Regions from separate parts of the Nocardioides zeae genome, predicted to be linked through region 2. Evidence: predicted binding sites of a transcription regulator. Region 2 holds the regulator's gene; each other region holds the start of a gene.
The links. Region 2 encodes LexA, which represses DNA repair genes until DNA is damaged. Its sites were predicted from a motif close to TCGAACANNTGTTCGA; they were not measured.

Region 1 (2,196 bases), 900 kb from region 2:
GGCGGCCGGTGAACGGCACGACGCTCCCGCGGTGGGTGCCCGGCCCGTCGGGCCCGCTCGCGCTGGTCGGGCCCGTCGACGGGGTCGGCTGGCGGTCGGTGGTGGTCATCGGGTGCTCCTCACTCGCTCGGACGGGACAGGGCGCCCAGGTCGAGGCGCTGGCCGGGATGGATCAGGTCGGGGTCGGGCCCGACGACGTCGGCGTTCGCGCGGTGCAGCGCGAGCGTCGCGTCGAGCACCGCCGCGTCGTCCGCGCCGGCCGGGAGGTGGGCCGCCGCGATGGACCACAGGTCGTCACCGGCGACGACCACGTGGTGGGGCCGGGGCGCACCGCTCGCCGCCGAACCCCTGCCCGCGGTGGCGGCCGTGGCCGCACCGGCGGCGGGGACGAGGCCGTCGGGGCCGTCGGGGCGGTCGGGCAGCGGGAGGCCGTCGAGCAGCTCGGCCGTCGGCGAGGAGGCGCGACCGCCGGCGAGGGCACCGGTGGCCCCCGTCGCCCCGACGGCGGTCTCGCCGGTCGTGGACGGGTCCGCCGCCGGAGCGGTGACCGCCGTCGCCGGCTGGGCGAGGGCCACGGCGGTCGTCACGCCCAGGGCCAGCAGCACGCTGCGGCGGAGCACGGCCGGGCAGCCGCGGCGCTGCCGTTCCGCGCCACGCAGGGCGTCGACGCAGACGAGCGCCACGAGCACCCAGCACCAGGGGGCCGCCACGAGGAGCGCCGTCGACGCCAGGGCGACGAGGAGCGCGTCGTACGTCGCGTGCGGGTCGCCCCCGGACAGGAGCGGGTCGGCGACGGGGACGACGCCCGGGAGGGCGAGCGCGACCGCGCCGAGGAGGAGCAGGGAGGCGAGGAGCGCGACGACGGCCACCCGCCATCGCGCCACGCCGACGGAAGAGGACATCCCGAGACCTTTGCGTTTGCGTGCGTTTGCATCATTCAACGCCTGCTCGACTGCATCGTCAAAGGGTTGTCCACAGCCGGTGGGCGCTGGCAGGCTCGTCCCCGTGACCTCGGATGCGCGCCTCTTCGCCCTGTTCGACGAGCTCGAGCAGGAGGCGACGGCCGCCTACGACCGGGAACGCACCCTGGAGGTGGGGGACCGGAGCCGTGCGGAGTACCGCGCGGTGACGCTGGCCAGCCGGATCGTCGCGTCCGTCGACACCGAGGTGTCGTTCGACGTCGAGGGGGTCGGCACGGTGCGGGGCGTCGTCGGACGCACGGGCGACGGGTGGTGCCTGGTCCGGGCGACGGCCGCGGACTGGGTCGTCGCCCTCGCCGCGGTCGAGGCGGTCCACGGCGCCTCCGAGCGCTCGCGCCCCGAGATCACCTGGTCACCGGTCCAGCGGCTCGGGCTGGGCGCCGCGCTGCGGCGGCTCGCGGACGCCGAGACCGAGTGCGTGCTGCACCAGCGTGGCGGCGCGCGGCACGAGTGCGTCGTGCGGCGGGTGGGCGCCGACTTCGTCGAGGTCGCCGTGCGCTCCGGACGCGGACGGCGGACCGTCCTGGTCGCGCTGGCGGCGGTCGCCGCCGTCCGGAGCGGCGTCTCCGCGGTCGTCTAGGGGCCGGTCAGCCGTGGGTCAGCCGTGGGTCAGCCGTGGGTCAGCCGTGGGTCAGGTCGCGTCCGCGTCGTACGGCGGGACCTCGCCGGCGGCCAGCGGCCGCTGGCCGTCGCGCACCGGCTTGTCCATCTCGTCCTCGGCGAGCGCCTCCATGATGTGCTTGCGCACGATGGTGCGGGGGTCGAGGTCGCGCAGCTCGAGGTCGGCGTACTCGGGCCCGAGCTCCGAGCGGAGGTCGTCCCGGGCGGTGCGCGCGAACCCGCGCAGCTGGCGCACCATCTGACCGGCCTGCTTCGCCACCTGGGGGAGGCGGTCGGGACCGAGCACCATCATCGCGACGAGCCCGATGACCGCGAGCTCGGGCAGGCCGATGCCGAACACGTCAGAACTTCGCGGTGGGCGTCAGTCCGAGCTGCATGCCCGCGAGCCCGCGGCCGCGGCCCGTGAGTCCCTGGGCGATCGCGAGGAGCTGCTGCGCGGCGGGCGTCGTCGGGTCCGACTCGACGATGGGCTTGCCCGCGTCCCCGCCCTCGCGCAGCGACGGGTCGAGCGGGATCCGGCCCAGCACGCGCACGTCGTACCCGAACCGCTGCGAGAGCGTCGCGGCCACGCGGTCGCCGCCGCCGCTGCCGAAGA
Region 2 (2,196 bases):
GATGGTCTCCGTCTGCCCGGCGGTCGACTCGTCGCTCGCGGCGGACACCGAGCCGAGGACGACGCCCAGGGCGAGCATGGCGACGAGACCGAGCACCAGCACCACCAGACGGCCGCGTCGCGTGAGGCGCAGCGAGCCCTGCGCCCGGGGAGCCGGGCGCGCCGGACGGACCGCGCGAACAGGACGGGCGGACCGGGTTGCCGGCAGCTGCGGGGCGAATGCGGTCGAGCTCATGGTGACCTCCTGGGGAAGTGTCGGGTCGTGACGAGCGATGTCTATCGACGGCCACCGACAGTTCTGGTCGGCGTCACCGCCGGACCCACCGTCGATCACACGTTCGATCGAACACCTGAGCGACACTAGAGCAGGTGTTCGATCGGATCAAGGGTGCGGTCGAACATTTCTTCGACGGCGTACCGACGGCGACACGGGACACGCCGGTCGAACAGATGTTTGAATCCGCACGGGTCCGACGACTAGCGTGCGGTCCGCGACGGTGTCCCGCCTGCAGCACGGCGCGGGGGCACCGAGCAGTCGACCGAGCGGCGAAGCGTCCGAGGGCGCGGAAAGAAGGACGGACATGGCGGCGACCAAGGACCCGGGCGACGACGCAGGGGTGACGGACGTGTCGGCGGTGCCGCAGCCCGGTGCGGGGCAGGCGCGCCTGACGCCGCGCCAGGCGCGCGTGCTCGCCGTCATCACGACCGCGCTCGACGAGCGGGGCTACCCGCCGAGCATGCGCGAGATCGGCGAGCAGGTCGGCCTCACCAGCTCGTCCTCGGTCGCCCACCAGCTCAAGGCGCTGGAGGAGAAGGGTTACCTCCGTCGCGACCCCAACCGCCCCCGGGCGATCCAGGTGGTCGGGCACGGCCTCGAGGTCGAGCGCGCGGCGCTCTCCAGCGCGGACGAGTCCGTCATCGACGAGACCGACATCGGCGAGGCGCGCCCCGCCGCGACGTACGTGCCGGTCGTCGGACGGATCGCGGCCGGCGGCCCGATCCTCGCGGAGCAGCGGGTCGAGGAGGTCTTCCCCCTCCCGCAGCAGCTCGTCGGGGACGGCACGCTCTACATGCTGGAGGTGTCCGGCGACTCGATGATCGACGCGGCGATCTGCGACGGCGACTACGTGGTGGTCCGCCAGCAGCCGACGGCCGAGAACGGCGAGATCGTCGCCGCGATGATCGACGGCGAGGCGACCGTGAAGACGTTCCAGCGCCGCAACGGGCAGGTCTGGCTCCTCCCCCACAACGAGGCGTACGACCCGATCGACGGCACCCACGCCACCATCCTCGGCAAGGTGACGGCGGTCCTCCGCCGCCTCTGATCCCGACTGCTCCGGGCCCGGTCGTCCCGGGCCCGGGGACGGCCGTAGGATCACGTCGAGGCCGTCCCCGAGGAGACCGCAATGCCGAGCGACACCCCGCGCTTCCCGGTGCTGGAGGCTGCCGACGGCTACCGGATCCGCGACGTGGACGCCCACGTCACCGCGCTGGTCGAGGAGATGCGTCGCGGCCGACGCACCGGCTTCCACCCCGGCCCCTTCGACCCCCGTCCGTTCCCGGCGGTGCACGACGCCCAGGTGTACGACGCGGGCGTCGTCGACGCCTGGATGGACCAGTGCTCCGCGGAGCTCGAGGCCCGGCGCCAGCACCCGTCCAACGGGGGCGGGTGGCAGGCCGGGGAGCCCTACGCGGGCGACCTCGACGACCCGCCGGAGCTCCGTGACACCGGCGTCCGGGACGACAGTACGCCCGACCACTTCGTCAGCAGCGTCCCGACCTGGGCCCGGGTCGTGGCCCTCGTGGTGATCGTCGCGCTCCTCGGCGCCTACGTGCTCTCCTTCTTCTGATCCGCGCGGGCCGCACGGATCAGGACGGCCCGCTCTCCGTCCCCACCCGTACAGCGCGGACCCGTCATCCCCAGGGCGACGGACCTGTGCCCGTCCGACGCCCCGGCGGGGTTGGATGGCCCCATGTCGCCCTTCCGCCTCCTCGTCGTCGTGGCCCTCGTGGTCGCCGGCTGCGCGCTGCCGCCGGCGGTCGGCGCTGCGCCCGGCGGTGCGGCGGGCACGGCGGGCCCGGCGGCTGCCGTGGCAGCCACCCCGGCGTCCGATCCCCTGGCCCTGTCGTCGCTCCCCGGTGCCCCGCGCACGGTCCTCCTCGACGTCGACGGCCACGAGGTGCGCGACACGGCGTG
Region 3 (2,196 bases), 2.1 Mb from region 2:
CGAGGTCCTGGTCGCAGCCCAGCTCGGTCAGTTGCCGCGCGACGTGCGCGACCGTGCGTTCCAGGTCGAGCGCGTCGGCGAGGTCGAGGGTCCCGTGGACGTCCACCGTGCCGCGGATGGTCCCGGTCAACGGATCTGCGTAGCCGACGTCGCCCAGCTCGATCGTCAGGTGGCGTCCTCCGTCGGCCTCGGCCCGCTCGGCCTCGGTGGTCTCGGGGTCGAACCGAGCCGCGGCCTCGGCCACGAGCCGGTCGACCTCGGGGCCGGTGGCCTTGTGCGCGACGTACGCGACGTGCCGGTCCACGAACCCCGCCGCCTCGAAGGTCAGCGTGCGCGTGGTCTGGGCGATTCGGCGTCCTCGCCAGACGTCGACTTCGCCCGCGGCGATCCGGGCGTGGACCCGGGGGAGGCGGTAGCGCAGCTCGATCGCGTCGCCGACCAGTCGCCGTGCGGCGTCGAACGAGCACCCCCGAGCAGCGGCGACCTCGCCGATGCAGAACTCCGCCACCACCGGCGCCCCCGGCCCACCCAGCTCGAGGAACTGGTCCCCGGCCAGGGTCTCGGCGTAGGACTCCTCGTGCCACTCACCCAGCACCGTGATCGGATCCCCCACGACCTCCTCAGAGGTGTGCGCAGCCGCCCAGTCACCCACCGCGACGAACGCAGCCGCTTCCGCAAGACGAGCCGCCGTCGCGCGCTCGCGGACCGCGTCGATCAACGCAGTCGCCGCCGTCGCCGCCGTGTGCTGGGTCCCCCGATCCATGACCCCACTCTAGTCGAACACGTGTGCGATGACCACCTCTTGGTGGTGATCTGTGGATGACCGGCACCGGCTGTCGTCGAGTTGTCACGTACGCAGCGACGAGTCCCCGCCCGCACCACGGCGTACAACCCAACTCGACGCTCCCGCCGCGCCGTTCAACCCACCTCGACGCCCCCCGCCGCGCCGTTCAACCCACCTCGACGCCCACGCCGCGCCGTCCGACCCAACTCGACGCCCACGCCGCGCCGTCCAACCCAACTCGACGCGCTCACACCCCCAGCCGCGCGCGTACGGCGGCGGTGATGGTCTCGAGGGCGGGGCGGGCCGCGATGGTGCGAGCGACCGCCCCCGCGGCGTCGCGGCACGACGGGTCCTCCAGCACCCGCACCACCGCCTCCGCCAGCCGCTCCGGGTGCTCCAGCCGCACCGCCACGCCCGCGTCGACCAGGCGCGCCGCGTGGTCGGGCTGGTCGTAGTCGACCGGCCACACGACCGACGGCAGGCCGGCGGCGAGCGTGTGGCCGAGGACGCCGGAGCCGCCGTGGTGGACGACGGCGTCGAAGCGCCCCAGGTCGCGGGTGTAGTCGACGACGTCGTGGACGGCCAGACCGTCGGGAACAGACACGCCCGCAGGCAGTGAGGCCCCCGCCCGCCCCAGGCTCAGGTGCAGCTCCACATCCCGCGCGGCCAGCACCGCCGCCGCCCGGGAAGCAGCCCCGACCAGCGCCTCCCGGTGCCACGCCACGTGCGTCCCGGCCGTCACGAGCACGTGCCGGCACCCAGGGCGCAGCACGAGAGGACGACGGGAGGGCGAGGGCGTGTACAGCACCGGCCCCACGTACCGCACCGCGGCCGGGAGCGCCCGCGGGTACTCGATCGCCCCCGGCACCAGTGCCAGCACCCGCTCGGCGGAGTAGATGGCCTCCGACCCGTCCACGCGGTACAGCGACGACAGCCCGACGTCGTCGAGCCGCGCCCCGGCGAGCCGCGGCGCCACGCTCTTGAAGCCCCGCACGAACCGCCGGCCGGCCGCGTCCCGCGCACGCCCCAGGGGTCCCCGCCCGGGGCGCCACCCGCCGACGTACGACGGCGGGCCGCTCCGCGCCTCGATCGCGCAGGGGGAAGGGTGCGTCGTCCACCAGGGGATCCCGACGGCGTCGGCGGTGGGCCCGACCGCGGCCATCGTGAAGTCGGCGAGCACGAGGTCGGGACGCTCGCCGCGCCACGCCTCCCGCAGCTCCTCCGCGAGCCGCACCTGCAGCGCGGCCGTCGCCCGGAGCTGCCGCACGAGGAGGCGGGGGTTGCTCCCGACGCGGTACGGCGGGTCGACCACCTCCGCGACCACGTCGTCCGCGCCGGCCAGGAGCTCGACCGCGTCGGCTCCCGTCCCCGCGATCGCCGGCAGCGCCGCCGCCGTGCTCAGCACCCGCACC
Region 4 (2,196 bases), 3.0 Mb from region 2:
TCCGGTCCGGTGGGGTGTAGCCGTTCCCGGCGTCGTCGAGGTTGAGGTCAATGATCGGCTTCACGGTCACCGTCGTGTCGGGGCTGGCGCACCAGGCCTGGACCTGCTCGGCCATGACGGCCCCGCGGGGTAGGCCGGGGGTGTCGAGCCGGGCCAGGTCGATCCCGGTCGTGCCGGTGCAGGCGTCGATCCCCGGGCCGAATCCGTTGAGGGTGCCGGTGATCGCGGCCTGGTCGAGATGGACGAACAGCACGACCTCGCGCCGGGCCCGCTGGACCGGGCGTCGCTCGCTCTCGGCGGACTCGTCGGCCGTGGCGTAGTCGAGGGTCGTGACGCCATCGCACCGTCGCGCGATCTCGCCCAGGGCGATGGAACGCCGTGCGTCGAGGTCCTGACCGCACCCCAGCTCGACCAGCTGCCGCGCCACGTGCGCGACCGTCCGCTCCAAGTCCAGCGCGTCGGCCAGGTCGAGCGTCCCGTGGACGTCCACGGTTCCGCGCAGGGTCCCGGTCAACGCATCCGCGTAGCCCACGTCGCCCAGCTCGATCGTCAGGTGCCGGCCCCCGTCGGCCTCAGCCCGTTCGGCCTCGGTGGTCTCGGGGTCGAACCGAGCCGCCGCCTCCGCCACCAGCCGATCGACCTCGGGACCGGTGGCCTTGCCCGCGACGTACGCCACGTGCCGATCCACGAACCCCGCCGCCTCGAGCGTCAGGGTGCGCGTCGCTTGGGCGACGCGGCGGCCTCGCCAGACGTCGACCTCGCCCGCGGCGATGCGGGCGTGGACCCGGGGGAGCCGGTAGCGCAGCTCGATCGCGTCGCCGACCAGTCGCCGGGCCGCGTCGAACGAGCACCCCCGGGCGGCGGCGATCTCGCCGATGCAGAACTCCGCCACCACCGGCGCACCCGGCCCACCCAGCTCGAGGAACTGATCCCCCGCCAGAGCCTCGACGTAGGACTCCTCGTGCCACTCACCCAACGACGTGAACGGATCCCCCACGACCTCCTCAGAGGTGTGCGCAGCCGCCCAGTCACCCACCGCGACGAACGCAGCCGCCTCCGCGACACGAGCCGCCGTCGTGCGCTCGCGGACCGCGTCGATCAACGCGGTCGCTGTGGTGTGGGTCCCCCGATCCATGACCCCACTCTAGTCGAACACGCATTCGATCACCACCTCTCGGTGGTGATCTGTGGATGACCGATCCGAGGCCGGCGTCGAGTTGCCACGTACGCAGCGACGAGTCCCCGCCCGCTCCGCGGCGTACACGACAACTCGACGCACCGCACCGCGCCGTACAAGGCAACCCGTCGCACCCGCCGCGCCGTTCGACCCAACTCGACGACCCCGCCGCGCCATCCGACCCACCTCGACGCACCGCACCGCGCCGTACAAGCCAACCCGTCGCACCCGCCGCGCCGTTCGACCCACCTCGACGCACCCGCCGCGCCATCCGACCCACCTCGACGCACCGCGCCGCGCCGTCCAACCCAACTCGACGCGCCCGCCGCGCCGTCCAAGCCAACTCGACGACCCCGCCGCGCCGTCCGACCCACCTCGACGCCCCCGCCGCGCCGTCCGACCCAACTCGACGCTCCCGCCGCGCCGTCCGACCCACCTCGACGCCCGTGACCCGACGCCACCCCTGCCGTTCACCCGATGTGACAGCATGGATGTCACGTTTCTGTCCGTCCTACCGGGCCCGTGGCACCCGTCCGGACGCTACGGTGCGGACAGGGACTGACCAGCGGCAACGACGCCGTGCGGCACGAGGTGGTGAGGTCGACGCTCGAAGCAGCGCTGGACTGGCTGCGCGACTACCTCGCGCACATGGACTGGGTCCACTTCTGGTCCATCCCCGTCTTCACCGCCGTGGTCGGTTGGCTCATCAACTGGTCGGGGCTGTGGATGCTCTTCTCCCCGACCCACTTCCACGGCTTCCGCGTGCCCGGTCTCAAGGAGCTCGCGACGGCGTCGCCCCGCAAGGTGCAGGAGATCCCCGGGTTCCTCTCGGGCGGTCTCGGGTGGCAGGGGATCGTGCCCGCCCGCGCCGGCAAGATGGGCAGCATCGCCGTCGACAAGGCGATCGCCAAGCTCGGCACGCCTGCGGAGTTCTACCAGGAGCTCGAGCCCGAGAAGATCGCCGAGCACATCGTCGAGATGTTCTCCCCGGACATCCCGGACCTGGTCGACCAGGTGAT

Region 1: a site for LexA is predicted at 937-952, ahead of QE405_RS04330 (LysM peptidoglycan-binding domain-containing protein). Genes of this name have one in related genera too.
Region 3: a site for LexA is predicted at 777-792, ahead of QE405_RS10175 (HNH endonuclease signature motif containing protein). Genes of this name have one in related genera too.
Region 4: a site for LexA is predicted at 1,149-1,164, ahead of QE405_RS14420 (HNH endonuclease signature motif containing protein). Genes of this name have one in related genera too.

What each region holds. Positions count from the first base shown of each region.
Region 1 covers NZ_JAUTAN010000001.1:913,224-915,419, forward strand. The annotation lists gene QE405_RS04325 (Rv3235 family protein) at 1-109, opposite strand, end outside; gene QE405_RS04330 (LysM peptidoglycan-binding domain-containing protein) at 120-902, opposite strand; gene QE405_RS04335 (hypothetical protein) at 1,006-1,560, shown strand; gene QE405_RS04340 (sec-independent translocase) at 1,612-1,941, opposite strand; gene QE405_RS04345 (Mrp/NBP35 family ATP-binding protein) at 1,943-2,196, opposite strand, start outside.
Region 2 covers NZ_JAUTAN010000001.1:12,058-14,253, reverse strand. The annotation lists gene QE405_RS00050 (LysM peptidoglycan-binding domain-containing protein) at 1-234, opposite strand, end outside; gene lexA (transcriptional repressor LexA) at 581-1,324, shown strand; gene QE405_RS00040 (hypothetical protein) at 1,406-1,849, shown strand; gene QE405_RS00035 (fibronectin type III domain-containing protein) at 1,973-2,196, shown strand, end outside.
Region 3 covers NZ_JAUTAN010000001.1:2,130,197-2,132,392, reverse strand. The annotation lists gene QE405_RS10175 (HNH endonuclease signature motif containing protein) at 1-763, opposite strand, end outside; gene QE405_RS10170 (glycosyltransferase) at 1,032-2,196, opposite strand, start outside.
Region 4 covers NZ_JAUTAN010000001.1:3,035,801-3,037,996, reverse strand. The annotation lists gene QE405_RS14420 (HNH endonuclease signature motif containing protein) at 1-1,135, opposite strand, end outside; gene QE405_RS14415 (hypothetical protein) at 1,772-2,196, shown strand, end outside.